One region of the Massilia sp. CFBP9012 genome, then DNA from elsewhere that is predicted to be linked to it. Evidence: predicted binding sites of a transcription regulator. Region 1 holds the regulator's gene; the other holds the start of a gene.
The links. Region 1 encodes sigma-54, which starts transcription at its own class of promoters, with help from an activator protein. Its sites were predicted from a motif close to TGGCANGNAANCTGCTTT; they were not measured.
Positions count from the first base shown of each region.

Region 2: SOM61_RS17895 (circularly permuted type 2 ATP-grasp protein) is a predicted target of sigma-54. The motif match lies at 5,833-5,850, and genes of this name have one in related genera.

Region 1 covers NZ_JAXCWM010000003.1:465,153-472,670, forward strand. Annotated here, with positions in the region: gene SOM61_RS06985 (KpsF/GutQ family sugar-phosphate isomerase) at 1-919, shown strand, start outside; gene SOM61_RS06990 (KdsC family phosphatase) at 919-1,473, shown strand; gene lptC (LPS export ABC transporter periplasmic protein LptC) at 1,486-2,094, shown strand; gene lptA (lipopolysaccharide transport periplasmic protein LptA) at 2,135-2,683, shown strand; gene lptB (LPS export ABC transporter ATP-binding protein) at 2,680-3,447, shown strand; gene SOM61_RS07010 (RNA polymerase factor sigma-54) at 3,459-4,937, shown strand; gene hpf (ribosome hibernation-promoting factor, HPF/YfiA family) at 5,013-5,372, shown strand; gene SOM61_RS07020 (enoyl-CoA hydratase/isomerase family protein) at 5,486-6,571, shown strand; gene SOM61_RS07025 (DUF5694 domain-containing protein) at 6,656-7,518, shown strand, end outside.
Region 2 covers NZ_JAXCWM010000010.1:172,552-180,069, forward strand. Annotated here, with positions in the region: gene SOM61_RS17885 (circularly permuted type 2 ATP-grasp protein) at 1-2,287, opposite strand, end outside; gene SOM61_RS17890 (transglutaminase family protein) at 2,322-5,708, opposite strand; gene SOM61_RS17895 (circularly permuted type 2 ATP-grasp protein) at 5,874-7,286, shown strand; gene SOM61_RS17900 (alpha-E domain-containing protein) at 7,288-7,518, shown strand, end outside.

The DNA.
Region 1 (7,518 bases):
CATCCGCGCGCTGCAGGCGCGCCTGGGCGACGACGACAGTTTCGTGAACGCCGCGCAGCTGATCATGGCCTGCGACGGCCGCGTGGTCGTGTCCGGGATGGGCAAGTCGGGCCACATCGGCCGCAAGATCGCCGCCACCCTGGCGTCCACCGGCACCCCGGCCTTCTTCATGCACCCGGGCGAAGCCGCGCACGGCGACCTGGGCATGGTCACCAAAAATGATGTCGTGATCGCGATCTCCAATTCGGGCGAATCGTCCGAGATCCTGGACATCCTGCCGGCCGTGAAGCGCCTGGGCGCGCGCGTGATCGCCATGACCGGTAAACCAGCCTCGCGCCTGGCCAAGCTGGCCGACGTGCACCTGGACATCGCGGTGGACAAGGAAGCCTGCCCGCTCAACCTGGCGCCGACCACCAGCACCACCGTGACCCTCGCGATGGGCGATGCGCTGGCCGTGGCGCTGCTCGACGCGCGCGGCTTCCGTGAACAAGACTTCGCGCTGTCGCATCCGGGCGGCGCGCTGGGCCGGCGCCTCCTGACCCATGTGCGCGACGTGATGCGCAGCGGCGACGCGGTGCCGAGCGTGAGCCCCGAAACCTCGCTGGTCGAAGCGCTGCTCGAAGTGACCCGCAAGGGCCTCGGCATGACCGCCATCGTCGACGCCGAAGGCCGTCCGGTCGGCGTGTTCACCGACGGCGACTTGCGTCGCGTGATCGAACGCATGCACGACTTCTCGGACATCCAGATCCGCGACGTGATGCACGCCAACCCGCGCCGCGTGCGCCCCGAGCAGCTGGCGGTCGACGCCGTCGCCGTGATGGAAGAATTCCGCATCAACCAGATGCTGGTGGTCGATGACGACGACCGCCTGGTCGGCGCGCTGCACATCCACGACCTGACCCGCGCAAAGGTGATCTGATGAGCGACACGTTTATCCCAGCCATTACGCCGTTGGCCCATATGGAACGCGCGGCCCGCATCAAGGTCATGATCTTCGACGTCGACGGCGTGCTGACCGACGGCAGCCTGACCTACGGCCCGGAAGGCGAAGTCACCAAGACCTTCAACGTGCTCGACGGCCTGGGCATCCAGCTGTTGAACAAGACCGGTGTCCAGACCGCGATCATCAGCGCGCGCCTGTCGCCGATCGTCGTCAAGCGCGCGGCCGATCTGGGCATCTCGCACGTCCACCAGGGCATCCACGACAAGCGCATCGGCTTCGCCAAGCTGTTGGAAAGCACCGGCTTTACGGCCGAGCAGTGCGGCTACATCGGCGACGACGTGATCGACCTGCCGCTGTTCGCGCGCGTCGGCTTCGCCGTCGCGGTGCCGTCCGGCCACCCCGAGGTGCAGCACCGCGCGCACTACGTCACCAAGAATGGCGGGGGCCGCGGCGCGGTGCGCGAGGTGTGCGACCTCGTGATGCGCGCCCAGGGCACCTACGACCAGGCGCTCGCGCCGTACTTCGCCTAAAGGCCACGCACCATGGCCACCATCGTCCAAAACAAGCGTACCGCGCATCGCTGGAATCTCCTGGCGATGATCGTGATCGGCACCTTCTTCGCCTTCGGCAGCTTCTGGCTGCTGCAACTGATGCAGGCGTCCGACATCGACGCCCAGCTGGGCGGGCCGCCGGACGAACCGGACTACATCGTCGAGAATTTCTCGTTCGTGCGCATGACCGAGAATGGCCAGCCGAGCTATGTATTGTCGGGCAAGCACCTGGCCCACATCCCGCTCGGCGACGTCTCGCACGTCGACCAGCCGCTGCTGCGCGGCGTCGAGCCGGGCCGCCCGCCGATGACGGTGGTCGCCAAGAAAGCCCAGGTGTTCCACGAAGAGCACCGGGTCGAACTGATGGGCGACGTCGACCTGCAGCGCCCGAAGACGGCGCAGAGCGAGTCCTTGCACTTGCGTAGCCAGGCGCTGACCGTGCTCCCCGACGAAGAAATCGTCAAGACCGACCTCCCGGTTGACCTGCAGCTTGGGGCATCGAGCGTGAAAGGCACCGGCATGGTCGCCAACAACGCCACCCAGCAAGTGCACATGTCCAGCCGCGGCCAGATCGTCTATCCGCCACGACCGCGCCAGTAAGCCTGCGCCGCGCGATAACCCAGGACCAGCATTCCTTATCATGAAAAATATATTTGCCGCCGTACTCCTTTCCCTGCTGTCGCTGACGGCAGCCGCCGAACGTGCCGACTCGCTCAAACCCGCGCAGGTCGAATACGATTCCGCCGATCTCGACGGGGTCAACGGTGTGCGCACCCTGACCGGTAACGTGATCCTCACCCGCGGTACGCTGTTGCTCAAGGCCGACCGCGCCGTGGTCAGGGAAACGCCCGAAGGCTATATGACGGTGACACTCACCGCCAACAACGGCAAGCTCACCACGTTCCGCCAGAAGCGCGACGGCGGCCCCAACCTGTGGGTCGAGGGCCAGGCCGAGCGCATCGAGTACGACGAGCGCGCCGAGCTGGTGCGCCTGTACTCGAATGCCCTCATCAAGGAACTGGAAAACGATCAACTGAGCAACCAGGTCACCGGCCCTTTCATCTCGTATGACAGCCGCAAGGAAGTGGCCACCGTGCGCAACGACGTCAGCGGCCAGAGCAAGGTTGGCGGCGGCCGCGGCACCCTGATCCTCTCGCCCAAGCGCACCCCCGCCGGAGGAGCGCAATGACGGCAATCCCGATGGATCTGGGCGATTGCAGCACCCTGGTCGTCAAGGGCCTGCAGAAGAGCTATGGCAAGCGCCTGGTGGTGCGCGACGTGTCGCTGCAGGTCGAGTGCGGTGAAGTGGTCGGCTTGCTGGGCCCGAACGGCGCCGGCAAGACCACGTCGTTCTACATGATCGTCGGCCTGGTGCCGTCGGACGCCGGCTCGATCGACATCAACGGCACCGACATCACCAGCCTGCCGATCCACCGCCGCGCCGTATTGGGCCTGTCCTACCTGCCGCAAGAGGCCTCGGTATTCCGCAAGCTGACGGTGGAAGATAACATCCGCGCCGTGCTCGAGCTGCAGAAGGACAACGGCAAGCCGCTGTCGAAAGACCAGATCAACGAGCGCCTCGACACCTTGCTGGCCGACCTGCAGATCGAGAAGCTGCGCGAGAACCCGGCGCTGTCGCTGTCGGGCGGCGAGCGCCGCCGCGTGGAGATCGCGCGCGCGCTGGCGACCAATCCGCGCTTCGTGCTGCTCGACGAACCGTTCGCCGGCGTCGACCCGATCGCCGTGATCGAGATCCAGCGCATCGTGCGCTTCCTGAAGGAGCGCCGGATCGGTGTCCTGATCACCGACCACAACGTGCGCGAGACGCTCGGCATCTGCGACCGCGCCTACATCATCAACCAGGGCGCGGTGCTTGCCTCCGGCCGCCCTGACGACATCATCGCGGACGAGTCGGTGCGCCGCGTGTACCTGGGTGAACACTTCCGCATGTGAGCGACGCCTAGATGAAACAGTCCCTGCAACTTCGCACTTCGCAGCACCTCGCGCTTACGCCGCAACTGCAGCAGTCGATCCGGTTGCTGCAACTGTCGACGCTCGAACTGCACCAGGAGATCGAGCAGATACTGGGCGATAACCCCTTGCTCGAGCGGCTCGACGACCCGCTCGACCATTCGGTGCGTTTGCTGGCCGACGGCGCCATCAACAATGCGCCCGCCAGTGGCGAAGCGCCGCCGGCGCCCGGCCAGCAGGCCGAGGGCCAGGATGCGCCGGCGCAGGAGGGCGAGGGTTTCGAGGGCGGCGCCGACAACGAGCGCAGCGACGCCGACTGGAGCGAAGGTGGCGCGCCATCTTCAGGCGGCGGTGGCGAGGACGAGGACGGCCGCCCGCAGCTGGAAGCCTGCGCCATCACCCTGCGCGAACACCTGATGGAGCAGGTGCGCGAAGCCACCCTGTCGGCGCGCGACCGCGCGCTGGCCGAGCTGGTGATCGATGCGCTGGACGACAACGGCTACCTCGAAGAACCGCTCGACGAGATCCATGCAAGGCTGCCCGAAGAACTCGACATCGAGATCGAAGAGCTGCGTTGCGCGCTGGCGCTGGTGCAGAGCATGGACCCGGTGGGCGTCGGCGCGCGCAGCGCGGCCGAGTGCCTGGCGCTGCAGATCCGGCGCATGCCGGGCGTGCCGATGGTGACGCGGCGCATGGCCCTGACCATCGTCGAGGGTTACCTGAGCTGGTTCGCCCAGCGCGAATACAGCAAGCTGAAAAAAGCGCTCGACTGCGACGACGAAGACTTGCGCGAGGTGCAGGCCGTGGTGCGCCAATGCAATCCGCATCCGGGCGCGGCGTTCGCTTCGAACGTGTCGGACTATGTGGTGCCGGACGTGATCGTGCGCCGTTCCAAGAGCGGCTGGGCGGTCACCCTGAACCCGGACGTGATGCCGCGCCTGCGCGTCAACAGCCTGTACGCCAGCATGCTCAAGCAGGGCAAGAGCGAGGCGCAGATGGGCGCGCAGATGCAGGAAGCGAAGTGGCTCATCAAGAATATGCGCCAGCGTTTCGACACCATCCTGCGTGTGGCGGAGGCGATCGTCGAGCGCCAGCGCAATTTTTTCTCCCATGGCGCGGTTGCCATGCGGCCCCTTGTTTTACGTGAGATAGCTGATACACTAGGCCTACACGAGAGCACAATTTCTCGTGTCACAACGCAGAAATACATGCTGACCCCGCACGGCATGTTTGAGTTGAAGTATTTCTTCGGCAGCCACGTTGCCACCGAGGCGGGAGGCGAAGCATCCTCGACGGCAATCCGTGCGCTCATTGCACAATTGACAGGAGCAGAAGACCCTAGGAACCCTTTATCCGACAGCAAGATCGCGGAGATGCTCGGGGAACAAGGCATGGTCATCGCGCGCCGCACGGTTGCAAAATACCGTGAAGCCCTCAAGATACCCCCTGTAAGCCTCCGCAAGTCCTTGTAACTGCGCCGTCCACAGACATCGTGCCTTGTCGCGTTCCTGTGGTCCACACGGTGCAACATTTTCAAAGGAGTGTGTATGAACCTCACAATCAGTGGCCATCATCTCGAAGTAACCCCCGCCATCCGTGAATACGTTCAGAATAAGCTCGAGCGCATCATTCGCCATTTCGACCAGGTGATCGACACCCACGTCTTCCTGGCCGTCGACAACCTCACTGAAAAAGAAAAAAGGCAAAAAGCAGAGATCAACGTCCAGGTGTCGGGAAAGACCCTGCACGTGGCCAGCGTCGCACAAGACCTGTACGCCGCGATCGATACGCTGATGGATAAGCTGGACCGACAGATCCTCAAACACAAGCAGCAACTGAAAGACCATAGCCGTACTTCGATCAAACGCATGCCGGAAATCGACGGCGAAGACGCTGCTGTCGCCTGATCAGGCGCAGGGCTCACACTAGCTAAGGGCGTCTGAGGGGACGCCCTTTTTGCATCTGTGGCACATCCAATCCGGCGGGGTAAGATACGGTTTTACCGACCACTGATCACCCCATGACCGACCACGTCCTGACCCGCATCGCCAACCGCACCGGCATCATCACCCTGGACCGCCCGAAGGCGCTCAATTCGCTGTCGCTCGAGATGGTGCGCGCGCTGACCGCGGTGCTGCGCGCCTGGCAGCATGACGGGCAGGTCGAGGCGGTCGTACTGACCAGCAGCAGCGAGAAGGCCTTGTGCGCGGGCGGCGACATCCGTTTCTTCCATGAGGTCGGCCATGCGACGCCGATGGGCGGCAGCGCGCTGCTCGAGGATTTCTTCACCGAAGAATACGCGCTGAATCACCTGATCCATTTCTATCCAAAGCCTTACATCGCCATCATGGATGGCGTCGTGATGGGCGGCGGCATGGGCATCGCCCAGGGCGGCCCGGACTGCGGCCTGCGCATCGTGACCGAGCGCACGAAAATGGCCATGCCCGAGGTGAACATCGGCCTGTTCCCGGACGTCGGCGGCAGCCACTTTCTGTCGCATGCGCCGGGGCAGCTCGGCAACTACCTGGGCCTGACCGGGCTGACGATCGGCGCCGCCGACGCGCTGTATATCGGCCTGGCCGACGTGTTCGTGCCAGGCGCCGAGCTGCCGGACCTGCAGGCATTGATCGCGTCCACGCAAGGCGCCGGCCTGCCGGCGGCGATCCGCGCCTTCGCGGCGCCGTTTGCTGCAATGGCGGGGGCAAGCGAATTGCAGGTCCGGCGCAGGAGCATCGATGCGCATTTCGGCGCGGCGTCGGTCGCCGCGATCATGGGATCGCTCGAAGGCGACGCAACACCGTTCGCACACAAGGCGCTGGCCGCCATGCGCCAGCGTTCGCCCCTGTTGATGTGCGTGACCCACGAGCTGCTGGCGCGTGGCGCCGCGCTCGACGTGGCCGACTGCCTGCGCATGGAACGCTCGCTGGTGCGCCACAATTTCGAGCATGGCGAAGTGCTGGAAGGCATACGCGCACTGGTGATCGACAAGGACAATGCGCCGCAATGGAATCCACCGTCGCTTGCCGAGGTCACCCCAGAGATGGTGGCGCGCTTCTTCGCGCCGGTGTGGCCGGAGCACGCGCATCCGCTCAGGCATCTTGCATAATCCGCTGCGTGCATATCCATTTTTGCGTGACAGCGTAGCGACGGGGTGTGAACATCGGGTCTTCATGATTTGAAAGGAAGAGCGATGCGCCTGGGTGCCCTGCTGATCTCGATGACTGTATGCGGCAGCGCCGCCGCGCAGGACTACCAGCCGGCCTTCGATCCGAGCCGGCTCAAGGGTCCCACGACAGGACCGGTCAACCAGATCATGGTGCTCGGCTCGCCCCACCTGGCGCATTTGCCCAAGACCTTCCAGGCGTCGAGCCTGGCCCCGCTGAACGAACGGCTCGCGGCCTGGAAGCCGCAGGCGATCGCGGTCGAGGACCGCTCGGGACCGCAGTGCGATTTCATGCGCCACCACCCGGCGCGGTATGCGGAGACGGTCAAGACCTATTGCCGGGATACCGCGGCGGCAAAGGCCGCGACCGGGCTCGATGTCCCGCAAGCGACGGCAGAATTGGAAAAGCTGCTGGGTGAATGGCCGGCGGCGCCGTCGCCAGCCCAACGGCGCCGCCTGGCGGCCGTGTTCCTGGCCGGCGGGGAGCCTGCATCCGCGGTGGTCCAGTGGTTCCGCTTGCCGGCCGGGGAGCGCCGCGCCGGCGACGGCCTGGACGCCGCCCTGGTCGCGCAGCTACAGGAGCTCGAGGCCAGTCCCAACGAAAGCGTGATGATCGCGGCGCGGCTGGCGGCCCGGCTGGGGCATGAGCGCGTGTACGCCATGGACGACCAGACGGCATCCCGTCCTTACGCCGACCGCAAGGCGGCTGGCGAGGCGATCATGAAGGCCTGGGACAATCCGGCCAATGCGAAGCGCAAGAAGGACGACGAGATCCTCGACGCGGGCGTGGGCAGTGCGGAAGGCCTGCTGGCGATGTACCGCGCCTATAACTCGCCCGCCCATGTCGCCGCGACCTTCGAGATCGACTTCGGCGCGGCGCTGAACGAACC
Region 2 (7,518 bases), on a different contig from region 1:
AGACGATCGAGCGCGGATTGGTCTCGTCGAGCAGCAGCAGGTCGAGGACCGGCAGCCATTCGGGTTGGGCCCGGTAGCGGGCCCGGTAGGTGATGATGCTGTCGGATAGCTCCAGCAGCCAGTCGAGGTTGCCGCTCCCGTTCATGGCGAGCGCGCGCTGCAGCACCACGCTCTGGAATTGCAGGCGCTCCAGGCGGCGTCCGATCGACATGAAACGCCAGCCAAGATCGCGCGTCATGCCATCGAGGGCGAAGCCGGCCAGTGTCATCAGTGCGGCGGCGGCATCGTCGAGGATCGTCATGACCCCCGACTGCGATGGCCGCTCGCCGACGGAGGTGGCCGGTTGCACCATCCGGTTCAGTGCACGCCAGTTGTCGACCGAGAAGCGTTCGTGCAGCTGCCCGGCAAGCCGGTGCAACTGCTGCTGCTGCCGTGCCAGGCCGGGGACGGTGGGCGAGACGACCGCCGTCAGCAGGGCCGACTCGATCTCGGCATCGGTAAAGATGGGGCCGGTTTGGGTCGTGCCTGGCGTGGCCGGCTTTTTCCCTTCGTCGAGCAGGCCGAACCAGATGCACAGCGCCTCGACGGTCGGCCATTCGGCGCCGCGCTGGTCGAAACGCACGTTGAACAAGAAATCGAGCGCGACCCGCAGCAGGCGGCAGATATTGTCGGTGCGTTCCGCATGGCGTCCGAACCACAGCAGGTTTTCCGCCACGCGGCTCGACAGGTTGGTGTCTTCCCGCACCAGGTCGCGGCCCGAGATGCTGCGCTGCTGCAGGCGGTGCACTTCGACCCTGGCGCGCGCCTGGACCCAGGTGTCCTTGCTGGCGCCGCCCATCTGCATCGTCAGCACCCGCGCATCCGGCCCGGTAGCGACCCGGGTCAGGCCGCCGGGCATCACCACATAGCCGTTCGGGGTGGCGCAGGCAAACACCCGCAGGCCGACGGCGCGCGCCTCGAGGCCAGGCGTCGGCCCGTCCCGCCATACCGGCGATTGCGACAGCCGCACCAGTTCCTGGGCGATGTAATCGTTGGGATTGGCGCGCATCCTGGCGACGAAGGCCGCGCGCGCCTCGCCATCGAGGTCCTGGCCGAACAGCGCCGCCTGCGGACGCTGTGCAAAGCTGGGCTTGATGACCAGGCGATCGAGCCTGGCGATGACGGTGTCCAGCGCGCTCGGCTCGCCGCACCACCAGGTGGCCACCGACGGCATTTTCAGGGGTTCGCCCAGCAGGCGCTTCGACAGCGCCGGCAGGAAGCCGAGCAGGGCGCCCGATTCGAGCAGGCTCGAGCCGAGGCTGTTGGCGACCAGCACATTGCCGCGCATGGCGGCCTGGGTCAGGCCCGCCACGCCCAGCAGCGAGTGCTGCAGTTCGAGCGGATCGCACGATTCGTCGTCGACCCGGCGCATGATCACATGCACACGGTGCAGGCCGGCCAGGGTCTTGAGGTACACCACCCCGTCGCGCACCGTCAGGTCGCCGCCTTCGACCAGCGGCAGGCCGAGATAGCGCGCCAGGTAGGCCTGTTCGTAGTAGCTCTGGCTGCGCGGGCCCGGCGTGAGCAGCACGATCAGCGGCGCCTCGCCCTCGCGCAGCGGCGCCGGATGGTCGCCGGTGGCTGCGCACATGCGCCCCCAGTGCACCAGGCTGTCGTGCATGGTGCGGAAGAACCTGCCGAGAGGCTGCACCTTCAGTTCGCGCAGCAGGTCGGGGAAGGTGGGCGCGATGATGGCGCGGTTTTCCAGCGCATAGCCGGCGCCGAACGGCGCCTGGGTGCGGTCGGCCATGACCCACCAGCGGCCGTCGGGCGCGCGCGCGAGGTCGACCGCATAGAAATGCAGGGCGACGTCGTCATGGTGCCGCATGCCGTGGCAGGGACGCAAAAAGCCGGCATGGCCGTCGATCAATGCCGGCGGCAGCAGGCCTTCTTGCAGCATCTCCTGCTTGCCATACACGTCGCCCAGAATCTTGTTGAGCAAGGTGGCGCGCTGGATCACGGCGGCCTCGATGCCGCTCCATTCCTCATGCGGCAGGATCAGCGGCAGCACGTTCAGGTCCCATGGCCGCTCCTTGCCATGGGCGTCGGCCGTGACGTTGTAGGTCACGCCGTTCTCGCGCACCTGGCGCTGCACCATCTCGCGCCGCTGGCGCATCATGCCCGGCGCTTCCTGCTCCAGGTTGGCTAGCAGCGCACGCCAGTGGGCGCGCGGCGCCTTCGCCGCGTCGAGCATTTCATCGAAACCGTCCGGTGCGGCGAGATAATGGGCTAGTAACTGGTTGGACATGAAGGCAGCAATACGTTCGGTACGAAACAATAGGTCAAACCGGCTGCCAGCGCAAATCCAGCGTCATCGGGAAGCCCGGATTGGGCTCCTCCTTGCGCACCGTGAACGGGCCCGGCGTATGGCCATGCGGCCAGAACCGCGCAACCCGGCGCGCCTCGGCGGCGTTGGCATTGACCGGCGAGCCGGTTTCGTTGCGCCCGCCCGGATGCACCACATGGTAGGTGCAGCCGCCGATCGAGCGGCCATTCCAGGTGTCGACCAGGTCGAAGACGAGCGGGGCCTGCACCTTGATGCTGGGGTGCAGCGCCGACCACGGGCTCCAGGCCCGGAAACGCACGCCGGCCACGTATTGGCCGGGTACGCCGGTCGGCTGCAGGGGCAGCATGCGGCCATTGCAGGCCACCACGTGGCGGCCGTCGGTCAGGCCGGTGACCTTCAGCTGCATGCGCTCGACCGACGAATCGACATAGCGCGCGGTACCGCCGGCCGAGACTTCCTCGCCCAGCACATTCCACGGCTCGATCGCCTGGCGCAACTCCATCTCGACGCCCTCGTAGACGACGCTGCCAAAGCGCGGGAAGCGGAACTCGATGAAGGGATCGAACCAGCGGTCTTCGAAGGCATAGCCGGCCGCGCGCAGGTCGCGCGCGACGTCGCGGATATCCTGGGCGACGAAATGCGGGAGCATCCAGCGGTCGTGCAGCGCGGTGCCCCAGTGCACCAGACGGGCCTGGCAGGGCTCGCGCCAGAAGCGCGCGACCAGGGCCCGCAGCAACAGCATCTGCAGCAGGCTCATGCGTTCGTGCGGCGGCATCTCGAAGGCGCGGAATTCCACCAGTCCCAGGCGGCCGGTGGGGCCGTCGGGCGAATAAAGCTTGTCGATTGAAAATTCGGCGCGGTGCGTATTGCCGGTCAGGTCGACCAGCAGGTTGCGCAGCAGGCGGTCGACCATCCACGGCTTGTCGCCCGGGTGCAGGGTGGGCAGCACCTGGTCCATTTGCTGGAAGGCGATCGCCAGCTCGTACAGATTGTCGTCGCGCGCCTCGTCGACCCGCGGCGCCTGGCTGGTCGGCCCGATGAAGGTGCCCGAGAACAGGTAGGACAGGGCCGGATGCACCTGCCAATAGGTGATCAGGCTCTTGAGCAGGTCGGGCCGGCGCAGCATCGGGCTGTCGTCGACGCTGGCGCCGCCCAGGGTGGCGTGGTTGCCGCCGCCGGTGCCGGTGTGGCGGCCATCGTGCATGAATTTCTCGGTGCCCAGGCGCGTCAGGCGCGCTTCCTGGTACAGGGTCGTCACGTTGTGCACCAGCTCGTTCCAGGTGGCGGCCGGATGGATATTGACTTCGATGACGCCAGGGTCGGGCGTGACGCTGAGCAGCTTGATGCGCGGGTCGCGCGGCGGCGCATAGCCTTCGATCCGCAGCTTCATCTTGAGCCTGGCGGCAGTGGTCTCGACCGCACTGACCAACGCCAGGTAATCCTCGATGCGCTTTTGCGGCGGCATGAACACATACAGGCGTCCGGCGCGCACTTCGACGCACAGCGCGGTGTGGATCACGTCGCGTGCGGCCGGTTCGGCCGGCGCGGCCGGCGCGGCCGGCGCGGCCGGCGCGGCCGGCGTAACCGGCTTGCCGGCCCTGGCGGCCTTGTCCGCCGATTTACCGGCGGCCAGGCCCAGCACCGGGCGCCGGTCCTTCTTCACGGCCGGCAAGGCGGCGCGCGGCGCGAACGGATCGATATCGAACCCGGGATCGCGTTCTTCAGGCAGCACCCACGGCAGCGTGGCCAGCGGCAGGCGCAGGCCGATCGGCGAATCGCCCTCGAGCAGGTACAGGTTTTCGCGCCGCAGCGGCCAGGGCGAGGTGCGCCAGCTGGTGCCGAGCATGACGGCCGGGTCGTATTCCTTCGCCTGCAGCGGCAGCACATAGCCGGCCACCTGGCCCAGGCCGCGCTCGAGCAGGCGCGCCAGCCGGCGCCGTTCCTCCGGCGCCTTGAGGTCGGCTTGCAAGGGATCGAGGTTGCGCGGCAGCGCCTGCTCGCGCTGGGCCTGCAGCAGCACGTCTTCATAGGCCGCGATGGCGCTGCCCGCCGGCAGGCCGAGCGACTTGACCAGCTCGACGATGAAGTGGCCGGCTTCCTCGCTGCCATAGCCATCGTCGATATATTCGTCCGAGAACAGGGACGGATCGAGCCATATCGGCTGGCCGTCGACGCGCCAGAAGATATTCAGGGCCCAGCGCGGCAGCGGCTCGCCCGGATACCATTTGCCCTGGCCATAGTGCAGCATGCCGCCCGGCGCGAAATGGCTTTTCAGCCGGTGCATCAGATTGCCGGCCAGTTCGCGCTTCTTGTCGCCGTGCGCCAGGGTATTCCATTCCGGCCCGTCCATATCGTCGATCGAGACGAAGGTGGGCTCGCCGCCCTGGGTCAGGCGCACGTCCTGGGCCAGCAGATCGGCATCGACCTGCTGGCCGAGACGGTCGATGGCCTGCCAGTCGGTTTCCGTGTACGGCTTGCTTACGCGCGGGTCTTCATGGATGCGGGTGACCGTCATCTCGTGGATGAAGGTGACCTCGGCCTGGTCGCTGAAGCCCGTCACCGGCGCCGCCGACGAGGGTAGCGCGGTGCAGGCCAGTGGGATATGGCCTTCGCCCGCCAGCATGCCCGAGGTCGGGTCGAGTCCGATCCAGCCGGCGCCGGGAATGTACACCTCGGTCCAGGCATGCAGGTCGGTGAAGTCCTCGAGGGGGCCGCTCGGACCGTCGAGTGCTTCCTGGTCGGCGCGCAGCTGGATCAGGTAGCCCGAGACGAAGCGCGCCGCCAGCCCCATTTCGCGCAGGATCTGCACCAGCAGCCAGCCGGTGTCGCGGCACGAGCCGGAACACTTTTCCAGTGTGTCTTCCGGCGTCTGCACGCCAGGCTCCATCCGCAACAGATAGGCGATATCGCGCTGCAGGCGCTGGTTGATCGCCACCAGGAAATCGTTGGTATTCATCGGCTGCGCCAGCAGCTCGCGCCGCGCCGCCTCCACCCAGGCCAGCAGGCGGGGACCGGGCGGCTCGGCCTGGGCATACGCGCTCAGCTCCGTCTTCAGTTGCGCCGGATAGGCGAAGGGGAAATTCTCGGCATAGCTCTCGATGAAGAAATCGAAGGGATTGATGACCGTCATGTCGGCAATCAGGTCGACCGTGAACTCGAGTGTGTCCGTTTTTTCCGGGAACACGAAACGGCCGATGTAATTGCCGTATGGGTCTTGCTGCCAGTTGATGAAATGCTCTTGCGGCAGCACCGACAGCGAATACGACAGGATCGGCGTGCGCGCATGCGGCGCCGGACGCAGGCGCACTTCATGCGGCGAGAGGGCGACTTGCCGGTCATAGCGGTAGCTGGTCTTGTGGTGCAGCGCGATACGGATAGCCATGCGGGAGTGCCTTTATAGGAGAGGTCACGAACGATACCAGCACCGTCGATGCATGCCTGTTTCAACAGTATTTAAGCATGATTCATACCCGCAATATAATGCGCTCGTGCGGCGTCGCCCCAGCTGGCACGTTTCTTGATTGCACTTATGCCACTGGAGGATCCGATGCCGAAATTTTACGATGAAATGTATTCCACTGCGGCAACTGCACGGCCTCACTATGACGCGTTCGCGCGCTGGCTTGCCCTGCAGTCGCCGCAACTGATCGCGCAAAAGCGGGCCGAAGCCGAGCTGACCTTCCAGCGGGTGGGAATCACCTTCGCTGTGTACGGCGACAACGCCGGCAAGGAGAGGTTGATTCCATTCGACATCATTCCGCGCGTGATCAACGCCGCGGAATGGGCCAAGCTGCAGGCCGGCCTGGTGCAGCGGGTGACCGCGCTGAACCGTTTCCTGCATGATGTCTACCACGACCAGGCTATCCTGAAGGCGGGCATCATCCCGCCCGAACAGATCCTGAACAACGCGCAATACCGGCCCGCCATGCAGGGCGTCAGGGTGCCTTCCAATATCTACGCCCATATCGCCGGGGTCGACATCGTGCGCGCGGGCGAGGGCGAGTTCTACGTCCTCGAAGACAATCTGCGGGTGCCTTCCGGCGTGTCCTACATGCTGGAAAACCGCAAGATGATGATGCGGCTGTTTCCCGCGCTGTTCGCGAGCAACCGCGTGGCGCCGGTCGAGCACTATCCCGACCTGCTGCTCGACAACCTGCGCACCGTGGCGCCGCACGGCCTCGACGATCCGACCGTGGTCGTGCTCACGCCGGGCATGCATAACTCGGCCTATTTCGAACACGCCTTCCTGGCCCAGCAGATGGGCGTGGCGCTGGTGCAGGGGCAAGACCTGTACGTCAGCGACGACACCGTCTATATGCGCACCACGCGCGGGCCGAAGCAGGTCGACGTCATCTATCGCCGCATCGACGACGACTACCTCGATCCACGAGCCTTCCGCGCCGAGTCCACCCTGGGCGTGCCGGGCCTGCTCGACGCGGTGCGCGCCGGGCGGGTCGGCCTGGCCAACGCCATCGGCACCGGGGTGGCCGACGACAAGTCGATCTATCCCTATGTGCCGGACATGATCGAATTCTATCTGGGCGAAAAGCCGATCCTGAACAACGTGCCGACCTACCAGTGCAGGAAGAAAGACGATCTCGCGTACACCTTGTCGCGGCTGCCGGAGCTGGTGGTCAAGGAAGTGCACGGCGCGGGCGGCTACGGCATGCTGGTCGGGCCGGCCTCGACCCACGCCGAGATCGAGGCTTTCCGCGAGCGCCTGGTGGCCAACCCGGACGGCTATATCGCCCAGCCCACGCTGGCCTTGTCGGCTTGCCCGACCTATGTCGAATCGGGCATCGCGCCGCGCCACATCGACCTGCGTCCCTTCGTCTTGTCGGGCAAGACCGTCTCGATGGTGCCGGGCGGCCTGACCCGGGTGGCGCTGCAGGAAGGTTCGCTGGTGGTCAATTCGTCGCAGGGCGGCGGCACCAAGGACACCTGGATTTTGGAGAACTAGCATGTTGAGCCGCACCGCAGATCATTTGTTCTGGATGGCCCGCTACACCGAGCGGGCCGAAAACACGGCCCGCATGCTCGATGTCCGGGTCCAGTATTCGCTGATGCCGCAGTCGGCGCAGGCCGAGCAGCAGGGCTGGCGCAGCATGCTGGGCGTGTCCGAGCTGGAGGCGCAGTTCGAGGCCAAGTACCCCGCGCTCACACAGAAGGACGTGATCGACTTCATGGTGCGC